Ruficoccus amylovorans: one gene and its partner. The protein of the gene in region 1 binds, or shares a complex with, the protein of each later gene. Links are inferred from orthologs where the notes say so. Each region holds a gene or a part of one and is shown in the gene's direction. Other genes may lie near its edges. The genes, in order: groL and metK.

Evidence for each region.
Region 2: the proteins of groL (region 1) and metK are in contact, whole or in part, in a cryo-EM structure (PDB 8P4O), measured with the Escherichia coli proteins. The link is inferred for Ruficoccus amylovorans from one-to-one orthologs.

What each region holds. Positions count from the first base shown.
Region 1 is NZ_JACHVB010000012.1:306,069-317,911, reverse strand. What follows is about bases 26-2,992. They hold groL (chaperonin GroEL), read left to right. Parts: upstream 26-669; coding sequence 670-2,316; downstream 2,317-2,992. Other genes in these bases: plsX (phosphate acyltransferase PlsX), read left to right, coding at 2,615-2,992; H5P28_RS02410 (co-chaperone GroES), read left to right, coding at 248-547. In the rest of the region: more of plsX, read left to right, coding at 2,993-3,697; H5P28_RS02395 (beta-ketoacyl-ACP synthase III), read left to right, coding at 3,786-4,784; H5P28_RS02390 (hypothetical protein), read left to right, coding at 4,932-5,453; H5P28_RS02385 (tetratricopeptide repeat protein), read left to right, coding at 5,472-6,863; LPS assembly lipoprotein LptE, read left to right, coding at 6,867-7,388; rpe (ribulose-phosphate 3-epimerase), read left to right, coding at 7,403-8,077; H5P28_RS02370 (hypothetical protein), read left to right, coding at 8,348-8,845; H5P28_RS02365 (DUF362 domain-containing protein), read right to left, coding at 9,160-10,218; H5P28_RS02360 (tetratricopeptide repeat protein), read left to right, coding at 10,275-11,843.
Region 2 is NZ_JACHVB010000012.1:160,905-177,121, forward strand. Bases 6,607-9,416 are described here. They hold metK (methionine adenosyltransferase), read left to right. Parts: upstream 6,607-7,322; coding sequence 7,323-8,510; downstream 8,511-9,416. Other genes in these bases: H5P28_RS01745 (mucoidy inhibitor MuiA family protein), read left to right, coding at 6,607-7,085; H5P28_RS01755 (GxxExxY protein), read left to right, coding at 8,552-8,935; ahcY (adenosylhomocysteinase), read left to right, coding at 8,983-9,416. Outside these bases: H5P28_RS01730 (hypothetical protein), read left to right, coding at 1-959; H5P28_RS01735 (phosphoenolpyruvate carboxykinase (GTP)), read left to right, coding at 1,286-3,094; H5P28_RS01740 (hypothetical protein), read right to left, coding at 3,470-5,296; more of H5P28_RS01745, read left to right, coding at 5,424-6,606; more of ahcY, read left to right, coding at 9,417-10,422; H5P28_RS01765 (hypothetical protein), read left to right, coding at 10,575-11,225; H5P28_RS01770 (nitroreductase family protein), read left to right, coding at 11,396-11,998; H5P28_RS01775 (hypothetical protein), read right to left, coding at 12,174-12,542; GTPase ObgE, read left to right, coding at 12,642-13,643; ilvB (acetolactate synthase large subunit), read right to left, coding at 14,033-15,709. UniProt on the Escherichia coli protein: Catalyzes the formation of S-adenosylmethionine (AdoMet) from methionine and ATP.

The sequences.
Region 1 (11,843 bases):
TAACTCACACGGAGGCACAGAGGCACGGAGGAAAAAAGTAAAGGTTGGGGCGATCAGGATGGCCAAGGCTTCCACATTTCCCGCTCCGACGGTTAGAGAGTTTCACGAACTTCCCACCTGCCAATTTTAAACAACAAAAAACCTCCGTGCCTCTGTGCCTCCGTGTGAGCCCTCTTCAACTCTCAACCCCGGAACTTTCCAACGCTCAAACTTTCTTAAAAACCTAACCAAGTTCTAACAACAAACCATGAGTAAAGCACCTAAGATCCAACCCCTCGGAGACCGCGTTCTTGTCAAGACGGTCGAAGATCAGGAACAAATCAAGGGCGGTATCTATATTCCGGATTCCGCCAAGGAAAAGCCGCAGGAGGCCGAAGTGGTCGCCCTGGGCACCGGCGCCAAGAACGACAAGGGCGAGCCCCAGCCGTTCAACGTCAAGGTCGGTGACAAGGTCATCGTCTCCAAGTACGGCGGCACCGAGGTCAAGTTCGGCGACCAGTCCTACACGCTGCTGCGCGAGGACGACATCCTCGCCATCGTCGGCTAGCACGTGACACGTGCAGGCATTGATCATGGCTGCGCCATGATGCTGTATTCAAAAACGGATACAGCGTGCCGACCGGACCAATAAATAACAATTAGCAATTAACCATTAAGTAATTATACACCATGCCTAAGCAAATGGTATTCGATGAAGCCGCCCGCAAGAAGATCCTTGCCGGTGTTGAAGCTCTCGCCAAGGCCGTTGCCGTGACCCTCGGACCGAAGGGCCGCAACGTTCTTATCGACAAGAAATTCGGCTCGCCGACCGTCACCAAGGACGGCGTCAGCGTGGCCAAGGAAGTGGAACTGAAGGACCCCTACGAAAACATGGGTGCCCAGATGGTGCGTGAAGTCGCCTCCAAGACTTCCGACAGCGCCGGTGACGGTACCACCACCGCCACCGTCCTGGCCGAAGCCATCTTCCGCGAAGGTCTCAAGAACGTCGCCGCCGGCTCGAACCCGATCTTCCTCAAGCGCGGGATCGACAAGGCCGTTGAAGCCGCCGTTGAAAAGCTCGCCAAGGACTCCAAGAAGGTTTCCAGCCGCGAAGAGATCAAGCAGGTTGCCACCGTCTCGGCCAACTGGGACAGCGAAATCGGCGAAATCATCGCCGACGCCATGGACAAGGTCGGCAAGGACGGCACGATCACGGTCGAAGAAGCCAAGGGTATCGAAACCACCCTCGACGTGGTCGAAGGGATGCAGTTCGACAAGGGCTACCTCTCGCCGTACTTCGTGACCAATGCCGAAACGATGGACTGCGTCCTCGAAGACGCCTACATCCTGATCCACGAGAAGAAGATCAGCAGTCTCAATGACTTGCTCCCGATCCTCCAGAACGTGGCCAAGTCCGGCAAGCCCTTCCTCATCATCTCCGAAGACGTCGAAGGTGAAGCCCTCGCCGCCCTCGTGGTGAACAAGCTGCGTGGCACCCTGAATGTCGCCGCCGTCAAGGCTCCCGGCTTCGGTGACCGCCGCAAGGCCATGCTCGAAGACATCGCCATCCTCACCGGTGGCCGCCTGATCACCGAAGACCTCGGCATCAAGCTGGAGAACGTGCAGCTCGCCGACCTCGGCCAGGCCAAGCGCGTCGTCATCGACAAGGAAAACACCACCATCGTCGAAGGTGCCGGCAAGAGCTCCGACATCCAGGGCCGCGTGAAGCTGATCCGTCGCCAGATCGAGGAAACTTCCTCGGACTACGACCGCGAAAAGCTCCAGGAACGCCTGGCCAAGCTGGCCGGTGGCGTCGCCGTCATCAATGTCGGCGCTCCGACCGAGCCCGACATGAAGGAGAAGAAGGCCCGCGTCGAAGACGCCCTGCACGCCACCCGCGCCGCCGTCGAAGAAGGTATCTCCATCGGTGGTTCCGTCGGCCTGCTGCGCACGGCCGAAGCCATCGAGAAGGTCGCCGACTCCCTCGAAGGTGACGAACAGGTGGGCGCCCGCATCATCCGCCGCGCCATCGAGCTGCCGCTCAAGAAGCTCTGCTCGAACGCCGGTGTTGAAGGCAGCCTCGTCGTCCAGGAAGTGCTCAAGTCCAAGGGCTCGAAGGGTTACAACGTCGCCACTGGCGTTTACGAAGACCTGGCCAAGGCCGGTGTCGTCGATCCGACCAAGGTGACCCGTTCCTCCCTCCAGAATGCCGCTTCGGTCTCCGGCCTGCTCCTGACCACCGAGTGCATGATCACCGACCTGCCCGAAGAAAAGTCCGGCGGTGCCCCCGATATGGGCGGCATGGGCGGAATGGGCGGCATGGGCGGCATGATGTAAGCCCCCGGGCTTACGTTTCCGCTGCGGCATGATGTATGTGGACAGCGTCCACGGGCGATAGGGGCTCCACCCTGCACCGCTTACCATCAGCCTTCCAGCTAAACCAACGCATTTACAAGGGCGTCGCTTTCGAGCGACGCCCTTTTTGTTTTTCTCCGGTGGAATCTTCGGCCTTGTGCGGAAGAATTTTTGCCGCCCCGGGGCATGGGCGGGAGGGCGTTTTGGGGATTTTCTTCAGTCGCTGGAGATAAGGAGTTATCCTTGACGCTTTTGCACCAACGACACAGCTTATGCACCCATGGTTGAAAAGACGTGTGGGGCCACCGTAGCGGTGGATGCAATGGGCGGCGATCTCGGTCCTTCCGAGGTGGTCGCCGCCATCCGGTTGGGGCTGGGCAGCCCTGACTGGACCAAGCTGCACAAGATCATCCTGACCGGTCGCCAGGAGGAACTCCTTCCGCTGCTGCGCGAGGCCGGACTCGAAAACCACCCCAAGGTCGTGCTGGAGCACGCCCCGGATGTCATCTCGATGGACGAGAAGCCCAAGGCCGCCTTCCGGCGCAAGGAAGCTTCGCTGCTGCGCGTGATTGATCTGGTGCGCACCGGCCAGGCCGACGGAGCCGTCAGTTGCGGCAACACCGGGGCCCTGATGTTCTCCTCCACCCTGATCCTGAAAAAGATGAGCGGCGTGGAGCGCCCCGCCCTGCCCGCCGTCATCCCCAGCCGCAACCACCACTTCATCCTGCTCGACGCGGGGGCCCAGCCCGAGACCACGAGCCGCCAGCTCGTCCACAACGCGATCCTTGGCGAAGCCTACGCGCGCGCGATCTTCCCCATTGCCAAGCCCCGGGTCGGCCTGCTGACCATCGGCACCGAGGAGGGCAAGGGCACGGCACGCATCGCCGAGGCGCACGATTTGCTCAAGCAACTCAAGGGCGAGATCAACTACATCGGGCTGATCGAGGGCTTCGACACCTTCCGCAGCGTGGCCGACGTCGTTGTTTGCGACGGCTTTACCGGCAACATCCTCCTGAAAACGCTCGAAGCCTGCCTCGTCACCCTCAAGGACGTGCTCAAGGAGGAGATCACCGCGAACCCGATCCGCAAGATCGGCGCACTGCTTAACAAGGGCGCGTTCGCCAGTATCAAGCGCACCTTCAGCCCCGAGCACTACGCCGGAGCGCCCCTGCTCGGGCTCAACGGCCTCGTGGTCAAGGCCCACGGCTCCAGCAACCGGGAATTTATCAAGAGCGCCGTGCGCATCGCCTGCGACGCGCTGGAGCACGACATGAACGCCCACATCGGCGACACCATCGAAAAAGCCAACGCCCTGGCCAAATCCGCCCCCGTAACGCCCGCAGGCGTAGAATTTTCTGGTTAAGGGAGTTTTTTTCCGCCAAGGTCTTGCGGCATCCATGATGTGATCAATCCCGCACCGGCCCCTCGCGGTGCGTTCGACTCCTGACTCAATGCCCGCAGACACACCTTCCGTTATATTTCAGGGAATCGGTGCCTATGTGCCCGCTCGTATCGTCACCAACGAGGAATTGTCCCAAACCGTCGATACCTCCGATGAGTGGATTCGCACCCGCTCCGGCATCCGCGAGCGCCGCATCGCCGGGCCAGGCCAGGCCACCTCCGACCTCGCGGTCGAGGCTGCCAGGGCCGCCCTGGACGACGCGGGCCTCACGGCGCAAGACATTGACCTGATTATCGTTGCCACCATGTCCCCGGACATGTCCTTTCCCTCGACCGCCTGCCTCGTCCAGAGCAAGCTCGGGGCAAACTGCGTGGCCGCCTTCGACATCTCGGCGGCGTGCAGCGGCTTTCTCTACGCGCTGGAGACGGGTACGCGCATGATGCAGGCCGGCTCTTACCGGCACGCGCTCGTCATCGGGGCCGAGAAGATGTCCAGCCTGATGGACTGGGACGACCGGGCGACCTGCGTGCTCTTTGGTGATGCGGCCGGGGCCGTTGTTTTAGGCAAAAGCGACCAGCCCGGCGTGGGCGTGATCGACAGCATCCTGCGCGCCAACGGCGAACGCCCCTCCCTGCTCTACATGCCCTCCGGGGGGTCTCTCAGCCCGGCCAGCGCCGAGACCGTGGCCAACCACGAGCATTTCCTGAAGATGAACGGCAAGGAGATCTTCAAGGTCGCCGTGCGCGACATGGGCAAGGTCGCCCTCGACCTGCTGGAAAAGACCGGCGTCAGCCCCTCCGAGGTCGCCTGCTTCATCCCCCATCAGGCCAATATCCGCATCATCGAGGCGATGGTGGCCCGCATGGGTGTGCCGATGGACAAGTTCCTCGTCAACATCGACCAGTTCGGCAACACCTCCGCCGCCTCCATCCCGCTCGCCCTGGAGCAGGCCCGCCGCACCGGCAAGGTCAAGCCCGGCGACTACGTCCTCATGGCCGCCTTTGGCGCGGGGCTCACCTGGGCCGCCTCTCTCGTCAAGCTGACCTAGGGATTGGTCATTTTCCATTTCTCATTGGTCATCTATCATTTTGGGGATTCGTTGTTGGGGGCGGGTTTCGGGATTTTCCGTTCCGCGCCCGTTGCGGAGGAAATGATGGTTGACCAATCGCGCTCAGGCATTGACCATCAGCCGATAATGATGCGTCTGCCGACCGCCCTGCTGCTTTGCTTTTTCCTGGCTTGCACCGCCTGGGGCACGGACGTGGCACCCGCTGCCGACGAGCAGCCCGCGACGGTCGAATTTCGCCTGCTCGGCCAGGGCCAACCCGCCCGCCTCGCGCTTGGCAAAACCAGCCAGTACCGCAGTGGCAAACGCATCCCCGTGCCCGGCACCGAGGAGAATGTTTTCGCCGGGACCATTGTCACCCTCAAGCCGACCCTGAACGAATCCGGCGACATCGCCTATGAGGGTTCGCTCGAAGTGATCGATTTCCAGGGTTTCGACTCCGCCGCCAACGGCGCGCTGGCCCCCCGCACCCGCTCCGAAACCGTCGCGCTCAAGGGCGTTCTTTCCAACCATCAGGCCGTGGCCGTGGCCCTGCCCGAACTGGGCCGTACTGTCTATTTCGCCCTCGACGACCCGGCCCGGCCAAAAAAAGATTGCGCTGCCTGCGGACCTCGCGACAAAGGAGAGCTTGCCAAGCCCAACGGCACCTAACACAGTTACTTTCTAAATATGGGGATACGCTTCCTGACACTCTTTCTGTTTCTGACTACCCTGACCGCCCTGCGCGCCTCTCTGGTATGGACGCCTGACGAGGGCTGGCACGTCGTCGGACGCAACACGGACCACCTCGTCGGCCCCTCCGGCGAGGACTACACCAGCGCTCTCGACCTCATGAACGAGGCCCGCCTCGAGCAGGAGGAAGGTAACCAGTGGTCCGCCCTCGACCTTTACAAGGAAGTCGTCTCCGACTACCCGAACTCGGTTTTCGCCCCGGAGGCCATCTACCAGCGCGGCGTCATTTACGCCGACCGTCACCAGTTCGAAACCGCGACCAAGGAATTCCAGAAGATCATCAAGAAGTATCCTAATTACGAGGGCTTCAACCTCGTCGTCCAGCAGCTTTACAACATCGGCGAAAAGGTCCAGGACGGCGCCCTGCCCTACTACTGGGGGCTTTTCCCCGGCTTCTACAATGCCGACATGTCCACCAAAGCCTACGAGGAAGTTGTCCAGAGCGCCCCGTACAGCGACTACGCCCCCATGGCCCTCATGAACCTCGCTATGGTCGCCAACGACAACGACAAGCCCGAGGAGGCCATCGACGCGCTCGACCGCCTGATCAACAACTACCCGGACAGCTTCATCACCTCCGACGCTTACCTCAGCCTCGCCCAGACCTACGGCGCCCTCGTCCAGGGCCCCCAGTACGACCAGGGAGCCACCCGCCAGTCGATTTCCTACTACAAGGACTTCCTCATCCTCTTTCCAGACTCAACCAGCGTCTCCGAGGCTGAAGCCGGCCTCTACTACATGGAGGAAACCCTCGCCGCCAACCGCTACGACATGGGCACCTTTTACTGGGAATACCGCAACAACCCCCGCGCCGCCCTGATCTTCCTCAACGAGGCCATCACCGTCGCCCCCGATTCTCCCAGCGCCCGCAAGGCCCGCGAGCTGATCATCGAGATCAAGTCCGGCGAAAAGCCTCCCATGACCCCCTACGACTGGGTCTTTGGCCGCTACAAGGAGCCGAGCGACCGCCAGTACGACGAGCAGAGCGAGATCGACATGCTTGAGGACGAAGGCTTCCAGATCGAACAGACCGAAGACTTCCTGACCACCCCCGGAGCCGAAGCCGCCGAGATCTACGACCCGGCCACTGGCACCACCGAGGACTACATGGGTGTCGGCGCTCCTCTCATGGATCCCTATCTCGACGATCCGATCATGGAGCCGTACGAGGGCATGTGGCCCGCCGATCCGCTCATCGGCCCCGAGTTCGGGGTGGACAACCTCTTCCCCGTCCAGCTCCCCGGCCCGAACACCCCCCAGCAGGAAGCCGTGGACAAGGAGCAGACCGAAGCCGCCGAAAACCAGAACCTGCCCGCCGGAGCCCAGTAAGTCATGTTCCGCCCTGCCCGACTCCGTCTTTCCTGGTTCGCGCTGGTCGCGCTCGCCCTCGTCTTCGGGGCCTGCTCGCACTACCGGCTCGGCCCTCCCGGGGAGCTGCCCTTCCGCACGCTCTACGTCGCCCCGGTCAAGAACGGCTCCTTCGCCCCCCAGGCCGGAGCCACCCTGACCGACCAGACGATCACCGACCTGCAAGGCCACAGTAACCTCAAGATCGTCGAAAACGCCTCGGCCGACGCCACCCTGGAAATTCTCATCGCCAACTACGAGCGCACCGTCGGTGCCACGCAAAAGCAGGACACCGGCCTGGCCCAGTCCTACATGCTGCGCATGCAGTGCATCGTCACGCTCAAGAACAACCGCACCGGCGAGATCCTGATGAACAGCCGTGAGATCTGGGCCGAGCAGCAGGCTTTCGTCCAGGGCGGCTTCCAGATCGCCGAGTACCAGGCCCTGCCGGTGCTGACCCGCACCATGGCTCAGAAGATCTCCAACGCCGTAGTCAGCACCTGGTAAAGGAATCCCAGCCCATGTCCCACCGTCCCATCGTCGCCCCCTCCATCCTCGCCGGTAATCATGCCCGTCTGGCCGACAGCCTCGCCCAGGCCGAGCAGACCGACGGCGTCTTCTGGGTCCACATCGACATCATGGACGGGCACTTCGTCCCGAACCTCAGCTTCGGCCCCCAGACCGTGGCCGACCTGCGCGGGGGCAGCGAACTGTTTTTCGATGTCCACCTCATGCTGGACAACCCCCACCTTTACATTGACGCCTTCATCAAGGCCGGAGCCCAGAACGTGACCATCCACGCCGAGCCCGACTACCCGAAGGCCGAAACCCTGCGCCAGATCCGTGCGCAAGGGGCGACCTGCGGCATCTGCATCAACCCCGGAACCCCGGTGGAAATGCTGGAGCCCTACCTGGAAGCCGTGGACCTTGTTTTGTTGATGACCGTCCAGCCCGGCTTTGGCGGGCAGTCCTTCCGCGAGGATGTCCTGCCCAAGATCGAAAAGGTCGCCCACTGGCGCGAACAGCACGGCTACCAGTGGCGCATCGAGGTGGACGGCGGCGTTAACCTCGAAACCGGCTTGCGCTGCCGCGACGCCGGAGCCGACACCTTTGTCGCCGGGACCGCGTTCTTCAAGCACGCCGACCGCGCGGAATTCGTCCGCACCCTCGAAGGTGCCCCGGGTGAAACCCGATAGCGTTGAGCGGTCCGGTTTCCGACCGGACCAGCAATCGCCCCTGCGCCGCAAAAAACGGTTACCTTCAAAGCGGGCGGAACAGGCCACAGGACAGACCAGCTTCTTACCTGCATTAAAGCCGGTTATTTAGGCCCGAAAAAAGATAAAAAAGCTGCGAACAAATGCAATTTAGCCAATGTCAAGGTTGACATGCTTTTTTACTTTTAACTGAATGGTTCGTCTGTGGGTCTTTTGAGGAAATATATTCCTGTTCTATTACTGTGCGCTTTTTTGGGCGCACCGGCTGGTGCTGCGGAGCTGAACAAGCCCAACGAAACCATCACAGAATTTGTCATCGGCTTCGACAGCGATCCCGAGCGCGCCGAGGAGGAAGCCATCGCCGAAGCCGCCACCCGCGCCATCGACGGCGATTACGAAACCAAGGGCCTGTTGATCGAGGTGGGCGGAGGCATCTGCTACACCCGCATGCTCATCGAGCACAAGATCTACATGCGCCCGACGCAGACCCGGGACCAGCAGGTCGTCGCCGGTTATGGCAACAGTTGTGAACGCGCCTATGAAGACGCCCGCGACAAGGCCACGGCCCTGCTTTCCGATTCGTGCCGGAGCACAGCGCGCATCAACGATAAAAAAGACGAGCGCGCCCAAAGCCGCTGCCGGGCCAACTCGGCCGGATACTGGATCAAGTCCGCCACCTTTGCCAAGTACAACGGTAAGTGGACCTGTATCATGAAGTTCGAGTACCTGAAGGACAAGGAAGCCGAGTAATTACCGGTACCGCCTTTTACCTTCCCTTACCTTCCCCCACTCGAGATTGCCCCGCCCTGAGGTAACCATCACACCCCCTTCAGGACAGCGGAAAGGCCTATGCCTTACTCAAATACAGGGAACAAGGTTACCGGCATAAATCACGCGAAGTGACGAAAGAAATATCTCGTGTCCTCTGCGCATGGCTTCGGTGAGCAGCTTCTTCTATTTCAACATTCGCCTGGCCGGAGAAGACCGGAATGAACGCAAAGAAAAAGCCGGAAGCGAACGTTCCCGTCCTTTCCGGCCTTCCGTAAAATCTCTTATCCGAGCACCTAGTCGGAGCTGTCGCTGCCTTCGGCTTTTTGCAGGCGGACGAGCTTGAGCTGGTCGAGCTTGTAGTTGCCCAGGCCCACGGCCTGCGCGTACTCGAAGAGCTGCGGATCGCGATCCGGCACGGGGAATCTCTCCCGGGCGCGGCCATTGTAAATGCGGCGCCACATCAGGTAGTCGATAGCGACCGGGTTGGCGCTCAGCCAGAGCTTGGGCTCCTGCCCGGTGTAGAGGGAGTTGAAGCGCGGCCCGCCCATGAACTGGTAACGCTCCAGCGTTTGCAGGGTAAAGACCCAGGTTTCACGCAGTTCGGGGATGGCGGCGATTTCCGCCACGGCGACGGGGGCGTTGGCCGGGCTGGCCAGAAAGCGCGTGTTATTGCTGATGTTCCAGAGTGTGGCGTTGGCCAGTGCGCCGCTGATGCCGAGCGCTTTGTTGTCGGAAGCCATCGGCAGGTTGATCCAGAAGTCCACCTGCGAAATCAGCGGGTACGCCAGGTAGCTTTTGCGCTCCTCAGGGTCGTCCTCATAGCTGAAGCGTGAGTTCGAGGCCGCCATCGCCACGCGTTCGCGGGAGGGCAGGTTCGAGTCGTAGGACCACTCCTTGTCGTAGTAGTCGCCGCTATCCAGCGCATAAACCGGGATGCCTTCGAACTCGTTCGGGGAGGTGTCGCGCCGGGGCAGGTAGCCGCTTTCGCGCAGGCGTTCGGCGTTGGAGTCGATGAGGAAAAGTTTTTTCCGGTCAAAGCCGCGCTCTTCCAGGCAGGCCACCACGGCGCGGACAAGGTTCGGCGGCGTGCGCATGCCGGGGCCAGAGGCGGTGTATATCTTGATCCCGACCACGCCGTGTTCGCCCGGCTTGAGGGACTTGTCGCTGGTGTGCTCGTAGGCGCGGAAGAGGGTTTCGACTCCGGCCTTGTAGCCGTAGTAGTTGAACCTCACCATCGGGTATTCCCACACGTAGGACTGAAGGTCCGCATCGGGCGTATAGTCCGCCGCGAAAGCGGGCCGGAGCGACACCATTGCCAGAAAAAGGAGGATCAATCTGAAAAAGACGGGCATTCTCAACACTTGACAGAGTTTACACTGGGCAAGACATTGTTCGTATCAGTACGGGCATGTCTATCACAGTCGGCAAGATTGCGGCCATTTGTTTATCAGTGGCAACCTTTTTCGTGGCCGGTTGCTCTCGCAGTGACCCCGAGGCCGAACGCGCGCGCATCGACGCGGAAGTCGCCGCCCAGCTTGACACAGCCAAGGCCCAGCTTTACAGCGGCAACGTTGAGCAGGCCGTCCGCGCCCTGGAGTTGCTCGACGCCGACCACCCGAACCGCCCCGCCGTCATTGAGCAGCTTGCCTTCGCCTACCTCGAAGTCCCCGATCCGGCGATGGCCGCCTTTTACTTCGACCAGGCCTACGGGCTGGACAACACCCGCACCGACCTGGCGCTTTTCGCCGCACAGGCCCACTCGCGGATGAAGGACTGGAACGCCGCCGCCACCGCCTACCAGAACTACCTCGCCGGCGAACCGCTCGACACTCAGGCCTGGAAGGAACTGGCCAAGGCCCAGCGCGCCGCCGGTAAACTCCAGCCCTCGCTCGACGCATGGCTGCGCGCTTTCAAGACCTCGAACAACAAGCCCACCTGCGCCGAGGCCGTCCAACTGGGCCAACTCTACTACGAACTCGGCAATCAGGCTCAAGCCGGAGACTGGTGGAACTACGCCCTGAAAATGCCTGAGCAGGGCGACGGCTACGCCCAGGCCCGCATGGGCCTGCTCCGTCTGGCCCTCACCCGCGAGCACTGGGACCAGGCCGAACAGCTTGTGGCCCGCCTCGACGAGCAATCCCCTGCCCTTCTCGACAACAGCGACCTCTCCGGCGTGCGCCAGCAGTTAAAAGACCTCAAGGCCGGCACCTCGATCAAAGTTCCCGGCTCTCAGGCCGGGGCCGCTTCGGCCGGAACTGCGGCCACTGCGACCGGCGGCACTTCGGGCAGCAGTACCTCCACCGACACCACTAACGTGGCCGACATCCCCGACGCACCGGGCGGCGGCGCAAAGGTTATTGATTCCGAATATCTTGCCCCCGCCGGGCAAAATCTGGTCACGGAACCCGACGGCACCACCACCGTCGTCGCCAGCGGGACGCCTGCTGATTCCACCGCAACCGGCAGTGGCGAACAGGTGCTGACCGCGACCTGGGGCGATGCCGGAGACGGCACCCCGACGGACACGGTCTCCGTCGTCGTGACCGAGGACAACACCCTTTCCGCCGTGGCCCCGACCCCGCTGGCCGACACCGAAAGCTCGCTCCCCGACCCCGAACCGGAGATGCCCGAGGCTAAAAACGAGTACGAGCGCGGCCTTTTCGCCTATCAGGAGGGCAATTACGCGGCTGCCATCCGGCATTACCAGCTCTCCCTCGCCAACGAAAACAGCGAGAACCCCCAGACCTACTACGACCTTTCGCGGGCCTACTACGCCATCGGCCAGTGGCAGCAGGCCGAGCTTTACGCCTCCGAGGCCATGCGCCGCCAGCCGCGCAACCTCCAATACCGGGCCCAGTACCTGCGCACCGTCCAGAAAAGCCAGTCCCGCCAGCGCCTGATGATCGAGCTGGCCAAGGCCTACGAGCAATTCCCCGACAGCCCGGACATCGCCCTGGCCCTGGCCCGCGGCTACGAC
Region 2 (16,217 bases), 150 kb from region 1 along the record:
AAGGTGGTTTATCGCACGCCCACACGAAGTTCGCACTTGGCGATACGCTGCCCGCCGACATCGCCAACGACGAGACGGTCGAACCCGACGAGACCCTGTTGGCCGAGCAGGAAGTTCCCGGTGAGGAGACGCCTGAGGAGGAGCTCGAAGGGGCTGAGGATGTGCCCGAAGATTTGGCCGTCAAGGACGCCGCCTACGAGGCCGAGATCGACGAGCTTGAAGCCGACTTGGCCGAGGCCGCCGAAGAATTGGCCGCCGAGGAAGGGGAGCTCTTGCCCGGCGACACCTTGCCCGGGGACGTGGCTGATGACGAAAGCGTGATTTCCGATGACGACCTGCTTGAGGCGGACGAGGAATCCGAGCCTGCACAGCCCTCCTGGGAGCCATCCGCCGAAGAGGAGCTTGAAGGGGCTGAGGACGTGCCCGAGGATTTGTCCGTCAAAGACGCGGCCTACGAAGCCGAGATCGACGAGCTTGAGTCCCGCCGCGAAGAAGCCGCCGCCGATCTCGCCCGCGAAGAGGGGCCGGTCTTTACCGACTCCCGCCCACTGGACGCCTCTGCCGGAGCCGCCTCAGCGGATGCCGCTGAGGGCACCAGCAGTGATGCCGATGACAATGACGCCGCCGAGGGCCTTTCTCAGCCGAACCTGATGGAGGAATTGCCTCCGTTGCGGGAAAAGCCCCGCAAGAGCCCGAAAGGCGCGACCGTTTTGGTTGCCCAGGTGCTGATCGGCATCGGCAACAAGCCGTACGTGCGCGGCATCGGCCCCGGTCTTTCGCCGGATGAGGGCGTGCCGATGGAGTTTCTCGAAATCGGAAAATGGCAGTGGACCGCGCCCGATGGCGAGGAGCCCATCAGTTGCCGCATCTACAAGAACGATGAAATCCCCGCTGACGGGGACATGATCGAGCTTGAGCCCGGCCAGCGCCGTACGGTGTCGCCGACTTTCCAGGGCTGAAATAAACAGAGCTTTTCTCCCTTTGACTACACCCCGCACCTGCACTGGTGCGGGGTTTTTTCTGGCTTCCGAAAGCGCCAGGCATGGCTTGTTGTCGGGTATGGTTAATTATTATGACCGTGCTTTTCAGGGGAAGTATCAGCTCTTGTTTTGGATTGTCCTGTCGGTGTTTTTTATTAGATTTGTAAATGGAAGCCATAAGTCGCATGCGTAATTAGAGGATCGGGACGCGTTTGCTCGTCTGGATTTAAATTAGTGTTGCTATTCATTTCAGTTTTTGTGGATTAGTTTTTTTAATTTTACGACACCCAGCAACTAACTTAATCATGAGTACTGCCACAGAATCCCAACCCAAAACCGAGAACGCCGCCCTGCTCAAGTGGGTCGACAAGATGGTCGAGATGTGCAAGCCCGACAAGGTGCACTGGTGCGATGGTTCTCAGGAGGAAGCAGACCGCCTCTTCGCCGAAATGGTTGAAGCCGGCACCTGTATCCGCCTTAACGAGGAGAAGCGCCCGAACAGCTATCTGTTCCGCTCCGATCCCCGCGACGTCGCCCGCGTCGAATCCCGTACCTTTATCTGCTCGCAGAACAAGGACGATGCCGGTCCCACCAACAACTGGGAAGAACCCCGCAAGATGCGCCGCCAGATGAAGGAACTCTTCGAAGGCTGCATGAAGGGGCGCACGATGTACATCATCCCCTTCAGCATGGGCCCCGTGGGCGGCCCGATTTCTCAGATCGGCGTCGAAGTCACCGACTCGGCCTATGTCGTGGTCAACATGCGTATCATGGCCCGCGTCGGCCAGAAGGTGCTGGACGCCCTCGGCACGGACGGCTTCTTCGTCCCCTGCCTGCACTCTGTCGGCCAGCCGCTGAAGGATGGCGAAAAGAGCGCCGCCTGGCCCTGCAACCCGGAAAATACGTACATCGTTCACTTCCCCGAAGAGCGCACGATCGTCTCCTTCGGCTCGGGTTACGGCGGTAACGCCTTGCTCGGCAAGAAGTGCTTCGCCCTGCGCATCGCCTCCACCATGGCCCGCGACGAGGGCTGGATGGCCGAGCACATGCTCATCCTCGGTGTGGAAGAGCCCTGCGGCAAGAAGACCTACGTCACCGCTGCCTTCCCGAGCGCCTGCGGCAAGACCAACTTCGCGATGGTCATCCCGCCCAAGGAAATGGAAGGCTACAAGGTCACCTGCGTAGGCGATGACATCGCCTGGATCAAGCCCGACGCCAACGGCAAGCTCCGCGCCATCAACCCGGAAGCCGGTTTCTTCGGCGTGGCCCCCGGTACCTCCTACGACACCAACCCGAGTGCGATGGACTCCTGCTCGCGTGACACCATCTTCACCAACGTCGCGCTGACCGACGACGGCGACGTGTGGTGGGAAGGCATGACTGCGGAAGCCCCGGCGCACCTGATCGACTGGCAGGGCAACGACTGGACCCCCGACTGTGGCCGTCCTTCCTCGCACCCGAACAGCCGCTTCACCGCCCCGGCCCGCAACTGCCCGGTCATCGACCCGGATTGGGAGCGCCTCGACGGTGTTGAAATCAAGGCCATGGTCTTCGGTGGCCGCCGCATGAGCGACATTCCGCTCGTCTTCCAGAGCTTCACCTGGAGTCACGGGGTGTACCTCGGTGCCACCATGGGCTCCGAGCGCACCGCCGCCGCCGAAGGTAAGGCCGGTGAACTGCGCCGCGACCCGATGGCCATGCTGCCGTTCTGCGGTTACCACATGGGTGACTACTTCCGCCACTGGCTCAAGATGCAGAAGGACCTGGACGAAACCCCGCGTATCTTCCACGTCAACTGGTTCCGCCGCAACGCCGACGGCAAGTGGCTCTGGCCGGGCTTTGGCCAGAACATGCGCGTCCTGCGCTGGATCGTCGAGCGTGCCAACGGCCGCGGTTTCGCCAAGGAAACCCCGATCGGCTGGGTGCCCCGCTACTGCGACCTCGACTGGCGCGGCCTGGACTTCTCCGAAGATCAGTGGAAGGAACTCATGAGCATCGACCGCGAAAAGATGAAGATGCAGACCCTGCAGCACGAAGAGCTCTTCCTCCAACTCTTCGACCACCTGCCCAAGGAACTGATCTTCGAACGCGAACTGCTCATTTCCCGCCTTTAAGATTTCGCGATCTTAACGAACAACCCCGAGACGTCCGGCTTCTACGCCGGGCGTCTTTTTATAGCTTAAACGCTTGTGCGTTTAAGAGTTTGAGAGTTTCGGGTTTGAGAGTTTGAGAGTTAAAGGGGCGGGAGCGTTGGGAGAGGAATAGCACCTCTCATCCGGATCAAAGCGCCGAACCCTTGCGCTGGGGAGCTGTCCTTGTCCCGCCGAATCGTGCTCTCCGAGCAGACTTGCTTACCTGCGAAACCCGCACTCTCCGGCGGGGGAGGGGTAGCGGCCTTTCTGGACTTTGAGGGGGCGTCGCCCCCTCAAAGTCCAGAAAGGCCACGCACCGTAGGGGCATCGCCCCTCAATGCCAGCGGGTGTAACCCGCTAGTCTTGGATGAGGATGCGGAAGAAAAGGTCTTCGCCGGGGGCGTGCTGATAGGTGTAGATGTAGGCGTTGTCGGGGCCGCTGGGGCCGGAAGGCGTGGCCTCGGGGACGGCGGAGTAGGGGCCGCCGGGGGCGGTTGCCTTGAGAAGTGTGAAGGTCGCGCCGGGGCTTTCGTTCTCCGGGTCAAAGGTGATGCTGGTCAGGCCGCCGGGGCTGTGCGTAACGGTCTCGACGTTCAGGCGCAGGCGTCGCCAGTCCACTTTCACATTTTGCAGATTGGTCACGGTTACGGTGCGCGTTTGCACGGGGTAGCCCGGTGCAGTGAAGGTGACGGTATAGGTGCCGTCGCGGTACACCGGGACGGCGTAGCCGCCGCTGGTGGTGCTGATCGCGTAGTAAACACTGCCGTCCACATCAACGCGGACGCCGCCCGCACCCTCGCCGGTAGCGTAGGACTTGCCGCCGTCGGAATCGTCAAAGATGACGCCGGTGATGTAGGCGGTGTCCGCCTGCGGCTGACCGAAGTCCTGCGTCACGACCTGGGGGCCGGCGAGAGGGCCGGTTGTATTCAAAATCCCGATACCGGCCTCTTTGAAAAGCGGGTTGTGGAGGTTGAGCCTATGGCCGGGCGCGTCCTGCATGCCGTCATTGTCGTGGACCGTGCCGGCGTAGGCGGGGGCGTCATTGGCGTCGTCGCCCCAGTCCACCTCAAAGGCGGCGTGCCCGTGGGTGACGGAAAGCGCGTTGAGATAGATGTTTTCGCCGATGTAGGAAAAATCGTAGCCCTGGCGGGTGGCGCGGTCGCCGGGCGTGTCGCCGGGCTGGTTCGGAGCGGGCGCATCGGGGGAACTGGTGTGGTCCTGAAAGACATGGTCGCGCATGTCCTGCGTGTGCAGGCGGGCGGAGGCGAGGAGCTTTTTGTTAAAAGCGAGGGGCTGGACGTTGTTCTCCAGATCGGCGAACTCGACGATCATCTGCGGGATGCTGACGCCGAAGTGGTTCATGGCGGCAATGACATCGGGGTCGGTCGGGGCGGCCAGTCGCTGGGCTTCGGCGTTGGCGTCAGCACGGGCGCGGTTGATGAGTTCGAGGTAGTACTGTTCGTCGTCGCTGGGATCACCGATGGAGTAGGGGCGCTTGATGAAACTCGTGCCAACCTGGATGTTGTCAAAGAACCAGCCGACGAGAGGTTCGTGCTCGGGGGCGGTGAGTGGATAGTAGCTGCCGGTGCTTTCGTAAAGGAAGCGCAGGCGCACGGTTTCCCCGGCGTAGGGAGAGAGGTCGAGCTGTTGCAGGGAGGGGGATAGCTCGGTCTCGCCACCGCTGCCGGGAAGGCTGTAGAGCGTGACAGGCCAGGTGGCCCCGTCGTCGGTGGAGAGCTGGACGCGGGCGATCTGCGACTGAGTCGAGTAACGGAGCCAGCTTTCAAAAAAGAGCTTCATCCCGGCGGTGACGGCGACCGGGCTGGCCAGTGTCAGGCTCGAGTCGGTGCCGTCGCTGTGGAACAGGTGGAAGCTGTGTTCGCCTTCGAGCGCGATCAGATCCTGCACGACCTCGAAGCTCTCGCTGCTGATGTCGATACTGAAGCCCGTAGTGCCGCCCTCGGCATTCTCGGCCAGGGTGCTGGCGCTTTCGCCTGTGCTGGCGGCGCGGAAGCCGAACGAGGTGAGAAAGAACGTCTCCTCTTCCTGGTAGTGCAGCGGCAGCGCGGGGTCGGGGTAGGACATGCGCCAGGCGGGCGGAGGCGCGCTCACCGGGGTGGCGAAGACTGCCGGGAAAGAGGCGGGCAGGATGCAGAAAGCCGTCAGCAGCGCTAGTTTTGTCATAATTAGAGTTTGAGGTTCTTAGGCGGGGCGGCTGGGCGGTGCAAGCCTTCGGCGGGCATGACAAAACTTTTACAGCTTTTGGGTTTCACGCTGAGAACCGATTCCGTTATAAACTGTCACTATGCCGATGACCCGACTATCCCCCTTCTTGTTCGCCGCTCTGGCGGCACCGTTCTCACTGCCTGCCGCGCAGGAGCAAGTCCTCGATTCGCACCTCAACGCGGTTACGGTTTACACCGACCGGGCCGAGGTCGTCCGCCAGGCCGGGCTCAAGCTCGACCCCGGCGTCCACACGCTGATCTTTACCGATCTGCCCGCGCAGACCGACGCCGGGAGCCTTCAGGTGGACGGCACTGGCGGCTTCACTTTGCAGGACGTACGCTTTGAGACGCGGCAGCTCACCGACCTGCCCGAAGGGCGGCTCAAGGAGCTGACCGACGAACTGCAAAAAGCCGACACCCAGGCCAAGGCGCTCGGGATGACGGCCACCCGCCTGAAGGACCGTCGTGCCGCGCTGGAGGCGGTGCTGGCCCGCGTCACCGCCACGCCCAAGGACAGTAGTGCCCCCGCGCCGATGGATGCCGTGCAGTGGACCGAGATGCTGACTTTTTATAACACGCAGTTGGAAAAGATCGACCAGTCCACGATGGAGAACGACGCCGCGCTCCAGCAGGTCAGTGAAATCCAGAACCGCCTGCGCCGCGAGATTTCCCAGCTCAACGCCAACGCCCGCAAGCAGAGCAACGTGGCCAAGGTGGTGGTTTCACTCGACCGCTCCTCGGAGGTCGTCGTTGAGTTGACGAGCATCGTCTATGGCCCGCGCTGGACCCCCAGCTACGACATCCGCGCCAACACCACGGACAAGCAGGTGACGCTCGCCAGCTACGGCAGCGTGACCCAGAACACCGGCGAGGACTGGACCGATGTGCGTCTGAGCCTCTCGACCGCGCAGCCGCAGGTCGGCGGACGCGAGCCTGAGTTGAACCCGTGGTTCGTCAATGTGTTCAAGCCGATGCCGGTCGAGCCGCCCTTTGCCTATGAATCCGCCCGCGCCAAGCAGGCTCGCCCGGCGATGGCCAGCGGCCTTACCAACGAGATCATGGCCGATTCGTTCGTCGCCTCGGCTCCGATGCAGGTGCAGGAGGCGACCGTGCAGAGCGGAGCGACTGCCGTGGTGTATCAGATTCCCAATACAGCCTCCATCCCCAGCGACAACCAGCCGGTGCGCGTGTCCATCACCACGCAGAGCTTCCCGGGCGAGTTCCGCTACTCGGCCGTGCCGAAGCTCTCTCCGCACGTTTACCTGAAGACGAAAGTCACCAACGCCAGCGAATACGCCTTCCTGCCGGGGCCGGGGAATATCTACCTCGACGGCAGCTTCGTGGGTCAGTCCGCGCTCGATCTGGTGCCGCCGGGACAGGAGTTCTGGACGTGGCTCGGGATCGACCAGGGCGTGACGGTCGAGCGCAAGCTCCTCGACCGCAAGGAGGGCGAAGCCGGGTTCTTCGGCGGGAGCAAAAGCATGACCTGGCGCTACGAGTTCGAGATCAAGAACAACAAGCAGACGCCGATCACGCTCTCGGTCTGGGACCAGATCCCCGTCTCGGAAAACGACGACATCGCCGTCGAGCTGATCCAGCCGAAGTATTCCGCCGACACCGCCTCGCTGAAGATGACTTCGCAGAAATTCATCGAGTGGATCTACAACCTCAACCCCGGCCAGGAGGTCAAGACGCCCTTCGAGTTCAGCGTCACCTGGCCCGAAGACGTGCAGGTCTCGGGGCTCTAAATAAGAGGCCGCGAGGGGCGCATCAACCGTCCTGGGTGGCTCCGGTTGTTTCCGTTTTTCTCAAGCCGTCCGGTTCCCGCCGGGCGGCTTTTTCGTGCCGGAGGGAACACTTTTTGCCGGGCCGTTACGAAGGTCAACGCGGGTCTTGTTATTGAAACTAAGTCTCATATCAATAAATCTGGATGTTTTGATGATTTGACTTGCGGGCGCTGTGAGATTGTGCAGATTTAGCGGCTTATGAACAAAAGTTTCATCTTCTCCTCTGAATCGGTGGGCGAAGGCCATCCGGACAAAGTTGCCGACTATATCTCTGACAGCATCCTCGACGCTTGCCTCAAGGACGACCCCAAGAGCCGCGTTGCCTGCGAAACCCTCGTCAAGAGCAACTGCGTGTTCGTCGCCGGAGAAATCACCACCAACTCGAAGTTCAACTACGAGCAGGTCGTGCGTGACGCCATCCGCGACATCGGCTACATCGATGCCAAGGACGACGCCGTTTTTCACGCCGACGAAGTTTTCATTTCCAACTGCCTGACCACCCAGTCCCCCGACATCAAGCAGGGCGTTGACGCCGCTGCGGCCGATGGCAAGGACACTGCCGAGCAGGGCGCCGGGGACCAGGGGATCATGTTCGGCTACGCCTGCAATCAGACCGAGGAGCTGATGCCCGCCCCGATCATGTTCGCGCACCGTCTGCTGCGCGAGATGGCCTACCAGCGCAAGGAAGTCGGCGTCGAGTGGCTCCGCCCCGACGTGAAGAGCCAGGTCGCCGTTGAATACGTGGACGGTGAGATCAAGGGCATCCGCAATGTCGTCATTTCCACGCAGCACATCGAGGACGTGAAGCACAGCACGATCCGCGAGTTTTGCATCGACGAGGTCATCCGCAAGGTGCTCCCGGCTGAGCTGATCACGGACGAAACCGAGTTTCTCATCAACCCGACGGGCAAGTTCGTCGTCGGCGGCCCGCAGGGCGACGCCGGCCTGACCGGGCGCAAGATCATCGTCGATACCTACGGCGGTTGGGCTCGCCACGGTGGCGGCGCCTTCTCCGGCAAGGACCCCTCGAAGGTTGACCGCTCCGCCGCGTACTTCTGCCGTTGGGTGGCCAAGAACATCGTCGCCGCCGGACTGGCCGACGAGTGCGAGCTCCAGGTCGCCTACGCCATCGGTTATCCGTACCCGACGAGCATCCACGTGGACACCTTTGGCACGGCCAAGGATGGCCTCTCTGACGCGGAAATCTCCGCCGCCGCGCAGCGGGTTTTCTCCTTCAAGCCTGCCGATATCGTTGGCCAGCTCAACCTGCTCCAGCCGATTTACCGCCAGTCCACCAACTACGGCCACTTCGCCAAGGCGGACCTGCCCTGGGAAAGCACCGCCCGCGCCGCCGAACTCAAGGCCGCTCTCGGCGCCGCCGTTTAAGGGGGGAAATTGCCCGCGAAGCTACGCGAAGGAACGCGAAGATGAGCGAAGTGATCTTTAAGCAGGAATGCTACGAGATCATTGGGGCTTGTATGAGGGTTCATTCCGCGATGGGGAGCGGCTTTTTGGAAAGAGTTTATCAGGAATGTCTGCGGATTGAGTTTGATCAGACCGGGATACCGTTCAGGGAACAGGCACCTATCGCCATTCACTACCGGGGGCGCCAACTGGAAAGCCAATACTTTGCAGACTTTCTCCTCTATAACTCGATTCTCCTGGAAATTAAATCGCTGAAATCACTCTTGGCGGAACATGAAGCTCAACTGCTCAATTACCTTTCCGCCACCCGGCTTCCGCTCGGACTGCTGGTTAATTTCGGCTCCCTCGGCAAACTAGAATACAAACGCTTAGCACACTCCCGCTGACCTTCGCGCCTCTTCGCGTGTCTTCGCGGGCAACTTAATTAAAGATCATGTCTACAGATACACTGACCACGACCGACTACAAGGTGAAGGACATCTCGCTGGCCGACTTCGGCCGCAAGGAGGTCGAGATCGCCCAGTTTGAAATGCCCGGCCTCATGGCCACCCGCGAGAAGTATGCGGCGGAAAAGCCCCTCGATGGCATCCGCATCATGGGCTCGCTGCACATGACGATCCAGACCGCCGTGCTGATCGAGACCCTTCAGGCTCTCGGCGCCGACGTGCGCTGGTGCTCGTGCAACATCTTCTCCACCCAGGACCACGCCGCCGCCTACGTGGCGAAGAACCTCGGCATCCCGGTCTTCGCCTGGAAGGGCGAGACGCTGGAGGAGTACTGGTGGTGCACCTATCAGGCGCTGACCTGGCCGGACGGCAAGGGCCCGCAACTGATCGTTGACGACGGCGGCGACGCCACGCTCCTGATCCACAAGGGCTACGAACTCGAAAACGGCTCCGACTGGGTCGAAGGCGAATCCTCCAGCCACGAGGAGAAGGTCATCAAGGACCTGCTCAAGCAGGTCAAGGGTGAGTCCCCGACCCGCTGGCACGAAGTGGTCAAGGAGTGGAAGGGCGTCTCCGAGGAAACCACGACCGGCGTGCACCGTCTCTACGAGATGCACAAGAAGGGCTCGCTGCTGATCCCCGCGATCAACGTGAACGACTCCGTCACCAAGTCCAAGTTTGACAACCTCTACGGCTGCCGCGAATCCCTCATCGATGGCATCAAGCGTGCCACTGACGTGATGATCTCCGGCAAGGTCGCGGTCATCTGCGGCTACGGCGACGTGGGCAAGGGCTGCGCCCAGGCCATGCGCGCCCAGGGTGCGAACGTCGTGGTGACCGAAGTTGACCCGATCTGCGCGCTCCAGGCCGCGATGGAAGGCTTCCGCGTGCTGACGGTCGAGGACACCCTCGGCTTCGGCGATATCTACGTTACCACCACGGGTAACAAGGACATCATCACCGCCGCCCACATGGCGAAGATGAAGGACCAGGCCATCGTCTGCAATATTGGCCACTTTGACAACGAGATCCAGGTGGACCAGTTGGCGAAGCTCCCCGGCGTGCAGGTCGAAGAGATCAAGCCCGACCACATGGGCGCGGTGGACAAGTACACCTTCGAGAACGGCAACAGCATTTACCTGCTGGCCAAGGGCCGTCTGGTCAACCTCGGTTGCGCCACGGGTCACCCCTCGTTTGTGATGTCCAACAGCTTCACCAACCAGGTGCTGGCCCAGGTCGAGCTGTGGAAGAAGCGCGAGACCTATAAGCCCGGCGTTTACATCCTGCCCAAGCACCTCGACGAGGAAGTCGCCCGCCTGCACCTGCAAAAGATCGGCTGCAAGCTGACCAAGCTCTCGCAGACCCAGGCCGACTACATCGGTGTTCAGGTCGAAGGCCCCTACAAGCCCGACCACTACCGCTACTAGGCGGGTCGCATTCTTCGGGGTGATTCATTCACTCCCGAAGAGCCGAATTCCATATACATTTCAAAGTGCGCCAGTTTGCTGGCGCACTTTTTTTGTTTTAACCGAAGGCGTTTTTAACCCAAGCTGGGGTGACCTTCCGCAACGGGGCAGTCATGTTTGCAATAAGAAAGCGAATCCTCATCAAGTGGGGTGGTCTGGTGGCCGCGCTGTTGGTATTGGCCGGGGCGCTGTGGTTTTTCTGGCCGCGCCCGTGCACGTACCGCGACTTTGACCCGCGCGAGATGGCGCGGCTGGAGACGAAGATGTGGCAGGCCTATTACGCGAAGGATTACGTGGACTTGGGGGCCGGGCTTTGGCGGACGGTTCGCACGCAGTTCGGGTGCTCGCCGTGGGTGGATACCCGGATCGCCTACTACGGGGTGCAGGCTGCCCGCGTTTTCCAGAAATCCACCAGCCGGGAAAAGGCCGAACTGGCCCTGCCGTATCTGGTGGACTATTACCGGGTGATCTCGGACTCCTTTGATAACAGTTTCGACTACGAGGAGGCCGCCCGGCTGGAGCTTGAGTGGTGGCAGCTTCGGCGGGAAAAGGCTACCGGGGACGAAGTCGCCGCCGTGCTCGCCCGGCTGTATGCGCTGCTCAACGACCAGCCGGTGGACGATATGCTCCCGGCGGCGCAACTGCGGGTGACGGCGATGCGCTACCGTGATGACCGTCGCGACACCGGGCTTAGCCCGGAGGAGTGGGATACGCTGGAGGAGCAGTTGTACGCCTCTTACCACAGCTTGCAGGCGACGTTGTAAGCTTCGGGGCGGGGGAGGTTTCGCACTTGGAAAGGGGGTGCCGGTGTTGTTGTGGAGGCGACGGCGTTGTTGCCGCAAAATGCGAGGCCCGGCTTGCCGGAGGGTGGATTTTGCTATAAGCTGGGCGTTTTCTTTTACACGAAATGGAAAACAGTACCGCCACCAGTCCCCTGGACACCTTTACCGCCATCCGCGAACGCCGCTCGGTCAAGCTCTACGACCCGGAGTTTGTCATGCCGCAGCAGGACATCGACCGCCTGCTGGAGCTGGCTACTCTCTCGCCGACCTCGTTCAACATCCAGAACTGGCGCTTCGTCGTGATCCGCGACAAGGAACTGCGCGAGCAACTGTGCGCGGCGGCCTGGAACCAGGCGCAGGTGCGTGAAGCCTCCGCGCTCATTATGGTCTGCGCCGACCTCAACGCCTGGGGCCTGCGGACCGAGCGCTACTGGGCCAATGCTCCCGAAGAGACCCGCAAGATGCTGGTCGGGATGATCCACCAGTTTTACAAGGACGACAAGCAGCTCCAGCGCGACGAGGCGCTGCGCTCCTCCGGCATGGCCGCGCAGACGATCATGGTCGCCGCCAAGGCCATGGGCTACGACACCTGCCCGATGATCGGCTTCGACATGGAGACGGTCTCCCGGCTGATCAAGCTGCCGAAGGACCACGTCATCGGTATGATGATCGCCGTCGGCAAGGCCGTCCAGCCCGCCCGCCCGCGCGGCGGCCAGCTCCCGCTCGACGAGATCGTGTTCGAGGACACGTTTTAAGAGCTTTTGTGAGATCCGGCTGCCACGAAGGGCAAATGGTTAAATGGCTGATTGCTAATTGTTGGATGTAGAATCCGGAAAATAACAATTAGCCCTTATATCCTTTTAACGGTAGCGACCTCTCGTCTTTGAGCATTCGAGGAGGGAAGTTTGCCCCTCTCTTGTGCCCGGTGCGTTATGCGCCGGGCTTTTTTTTGCGCTTTCGGGGCTTGGGGACGACGCCGAAGCGCGGGTCTTCGGCCAGGAGGTACTCGACGATGCGCCCGGCCACGGTCTCGAAGGCGTCGTCTTCGGCGTGCAGCATGAGCCATTTGGGCAGGACGGGGTGGTTCGTCAGCATAGGGAATTCTGCTACGATGGCGGCGTGCTGGTCGCGCTCGGCGGGCACGAGAAAGGCGTTCCAGGGGTCTTCGCCCTCGGCCAGCACGGCGACGATTTTACCCCGGTAGTAGCAGCCGAGGCAGCCGAACATGTGCTTGCGCTCGTAGCCGGGGCGTTCGGCCAGGGGCTCCATCAGGTACTCGTAGGGGTGTCGCCGGGACATGGAAGCAGGGTAGTTTCGGCGAAAAAACCGGCAAGCCCGAAGCTCAGCCCTTGCTTTGGCCCTTGACCCGCCGCCCCCGAGCGCAGACAAATCAGCGGCATGTTTGTGGATGAAGTCACTATTCGCCTCAAGGCCGGAGACGGCGGCAACGGCTGCATGAGCTTCCGGCGCGTGGCGCACAACCCCAAGGGCGGACCCGACGGCGGCAACGGCGGCAAGGGCGGGGATATTATCCTCGTGTGCGACCCGAACACGGCGGACTTCACCGACTACAAGTTCAAGCCCCACGCCGCCGCCAAGAACGGTGTTCCCGGCAAGGGCTCGGACAAGGACGGTGCCAACGGCGATTCGCTCAAGCTGAAAATGCCCCCCGGCACGGTCGTGATCGACGAGGAGACGGGCAACACCGTGCTTGAGCTGATCGAGTACGGCAAGGAGTACCTCCTGCTCAAGGGCGGCAAGGGCGGCAAGGGGAACACGACCTTTAAGTCGTCCACCAACCAGGCCCCGCGCAAGTACACCCCCGGGCAGGAAGGCGAGCAGGGCACCTACAAGCTCGTACTCAAGTCCATCGCCGACATCGGGCTGGTCGGCTTCCCCAACGCGGGCAAGTCCACGCTCATCGGCCTGCTGACCGGCGCCGAGCCGAAGACCGCCAGCTACCCCTTTACCACGCTCCAGCCGACCGTGGCCGTGATCGAGTACCCGCAGACCTACGAGCGCCTGACCATGGCCGACATCCCCGGACTGATCGAGGGCGCGCACGAGAACCGCGGACTCGGGCACCGCTTCCTGCGCCACATCGAGCGCTGCAACCTGCTGCTGTTTCTCGTGGACATGGCCGGGACCGACGGGCGCGACCCGGTGGACGACTACCGGCAACTGGTGCGCGAACTGCGCTACTACGACGAGGCCATGCTCGACAAGCCGCAGCTCATCGTGGCCAACAAGATGGACGAGCCGGAGTCGCCGGAAAACCTCGCCCGCTTCAAAAAGAAGATCCGCCGCAAGGTGCACCAGCTTTCCTGCCTGAGCGAGGAGGGCCTGCCCGAACTCAAGGCCATCCTGCGCGAGCGCGTCCTGCTGGGGAAAACGCGCTGAGCATGTGCGGCCGCGTCGTCTGCGGTTAAGCCGGTCCCGTCAGGTTTTTTAAGTCCTTGGTGGTTTGATTTATTAACCACAAAGGCACGAAGACACAAAGTGGTGTTGGCCACGCCGAGAGACTTGCACGTCTCTGGTTTCCCTTCTCCGGTGGCGTCCACTTCGTTATTTCTACAAGTTTGGGTACGCTTCAGTTTGGATGCCCCTCAGGGATTGCGGCTTTCAGTTTCACTGAAAGCCGCAATCCCTGACGCGATGCGCAGCAACGAAAGTGCAGGCTTCGGCTGCTCGTTCCGTATTTTGTCCACGCGGCCTAAAGCAGCACTGGGGCCAGGAGCCTTTCTGGCTCCGTAGGGGCAGCGCCCCTCAATGTCCAGTGCGGCCACGCACTAGCGGGCGCAGGCTGTGCGGATCATTTCACGGTTTGCGCCGCCGGGGGGGACCATGGGCAGGACGTGTTGTTCGACGCCGGTGGGGGCGTTGATGAGGACCGGGCCGGGGCGAGCGAAGGCTTCGGCCAGCGCGGCGTCGATGTCCGGTTCCCCGGCCAGATCGACGGCCTCCATGCCCATGGCCCGCGCCATCATGGCGAAGTCCGGCCCCTGCTCGAACTTCGAGGCGATGAGGCGCTTGCCGAAGAACAGGGTCTGCTGCTGGTGGACGAGCCCGAGCGACTGGTTGTTCATGATGACGACCTTGATGTCGGCCCCGGCTTCGGCGGCGGTGATCATTTCCTGGTTGTTCATCAGGAAGCTGCCGTCGCCGCTGATGCAGACGACGGGGCAACCCGGCTCGGAGAGAGCCGCGCCCAGTGCCGCCGGCAACCCGAAGCCCATCGTCCCGAGGCCGCCGCTGGTCAGCCATTGGCGGGGGCGGCAGAAGGGAAACGCCTGTGCCGTCCACATCTGGTGCTGGCCGACGTCGGTGGCGACGATAGCGTCGCGCCCGGCGTGGCGGGCGATGGCGTGGATCAGCCCGTAAGGCGTGGAGGGATCTTCCGCGCCGGGCATTTCCATCGGGTGGGTGGCTTTCAGCTCGGCGATGCGGGCGTTCCAGTCCGGGCGCTGGCGCTCGGGCAGGATGGCCAGCAGGCTTTCCAGAAAACGTCCCGCGTCGGCACGAACGGACAGTGTGGGCATGCGGATTTTGCCCAGTTCGGAGGCGTCGATATCGACATGGATGACGCGGGCGTGGGGGCAGAATTCGGCAACCTTGCCCGTGGCCCGGTCGTCGAAGCGCGCGCCCAACGCGATCAGCAGGTCGCACTCCTCCAGGGCCAGATTTGTGTAAGGGGCGGCGTGCATGCCCAGCATCCCGAGGGATTGCGGGTGATCGGTCGGCAGCGCCCCCAACGCCATCAGCGTGCTGACGGTGGGCAGGTGCGAACGCTCGGCCAGCGCGCGTGCGGCGGCGCTGGATTCGCTGTGGATGATGCCCCCGCCCAGATAGAGAATCGGCTGGCGGGCCTCCTCGATCATGGCGGCGGCCTGCGCGACGGCTTCGGCCTCGGGCTCGGCGGGCGCGTCGGCGGTGCCGGGCTCGGGCCAGGCGTCGAACTCGATAGAGGCCAGTTGGACATCCTTGGGGATGTCGATCCAGACCGGGCCAGGGCGTCCGCTGGCGGCCAGACGGAATGCCTCGGGGATGACGCTCAGTAACTCCTCGGCGGACTGGACGAGGTAGTTGTGCTTGGTCACGGGCAGGCTCATCCCGAAGACATCGACCTCCTGAAAGGCGTCCGTGCCGATGAGCGCCTGCGGGACCTGCCCGGTGATGCAGACCAGCGGGATGGAGTCCAGCTTGGCGTCGGCGATGGCCGTGAGGATGTTGGTCGCGCCGGGGCCGCTGGTGGCGAAGCACACGGCGGGTCGTCCCGTCGTGCGGGCCAGTCCCTGCGCGATGAAGCCCGCTCCCTGCTCATGGCGGGAGAGGACGTGGCGGATGACTGGCCGCCGGGCCAGCGCGTCGTAGAGGGGCAGGTTAGCTCCTCCGGGGATGCCCGCAATCAAGCGGATACCCTGGCGTTCCAGCAGGCGGATAACGAGGTCGGCTCCGGTCATTTTCATAATTTTTATCTGGTTGGCTTGGTTGGCCCTCCGGAAGCGCTCGACATGGCTGGGTAAACAAAAACCCCCTGTCGAACGCATTCGGCAGGGGGTTTTTAGAAATTTTAGTGGGAAGTTCTAATCTCTAGGCCCGTGCGGATGCGGTCGAGGTCACGAGGACTACGACTACGTTTACGAGCACGGCTACGAGGTTGAACTTCATTATCGGTTGCAATGAAGAGACGAAAAATCCGCGTTTGTCAAAGCCTAAATTTTCTCCGGCGGGTGGGGGAGTGGCCGGGGGGATGTTTTTTTATTAACCGCAGAGGCGCAAAGACGCAGAGAGCAAACGTGGGCAAATAGGATCATAAATGGAGAAGAGGTTGCCCGCGAAGTCAGGCGAAGGAGCGCGAAGTGAAAACAAAAAAACTCTGCGTCTTTGCGCCTCTGCGGTTAAAAAGACAACTTCCCGCTCCGCTGCGGGTTGCGAGCCGCGAGCCCCACGGAAAAGGGCGGGACTTTTTCCCTG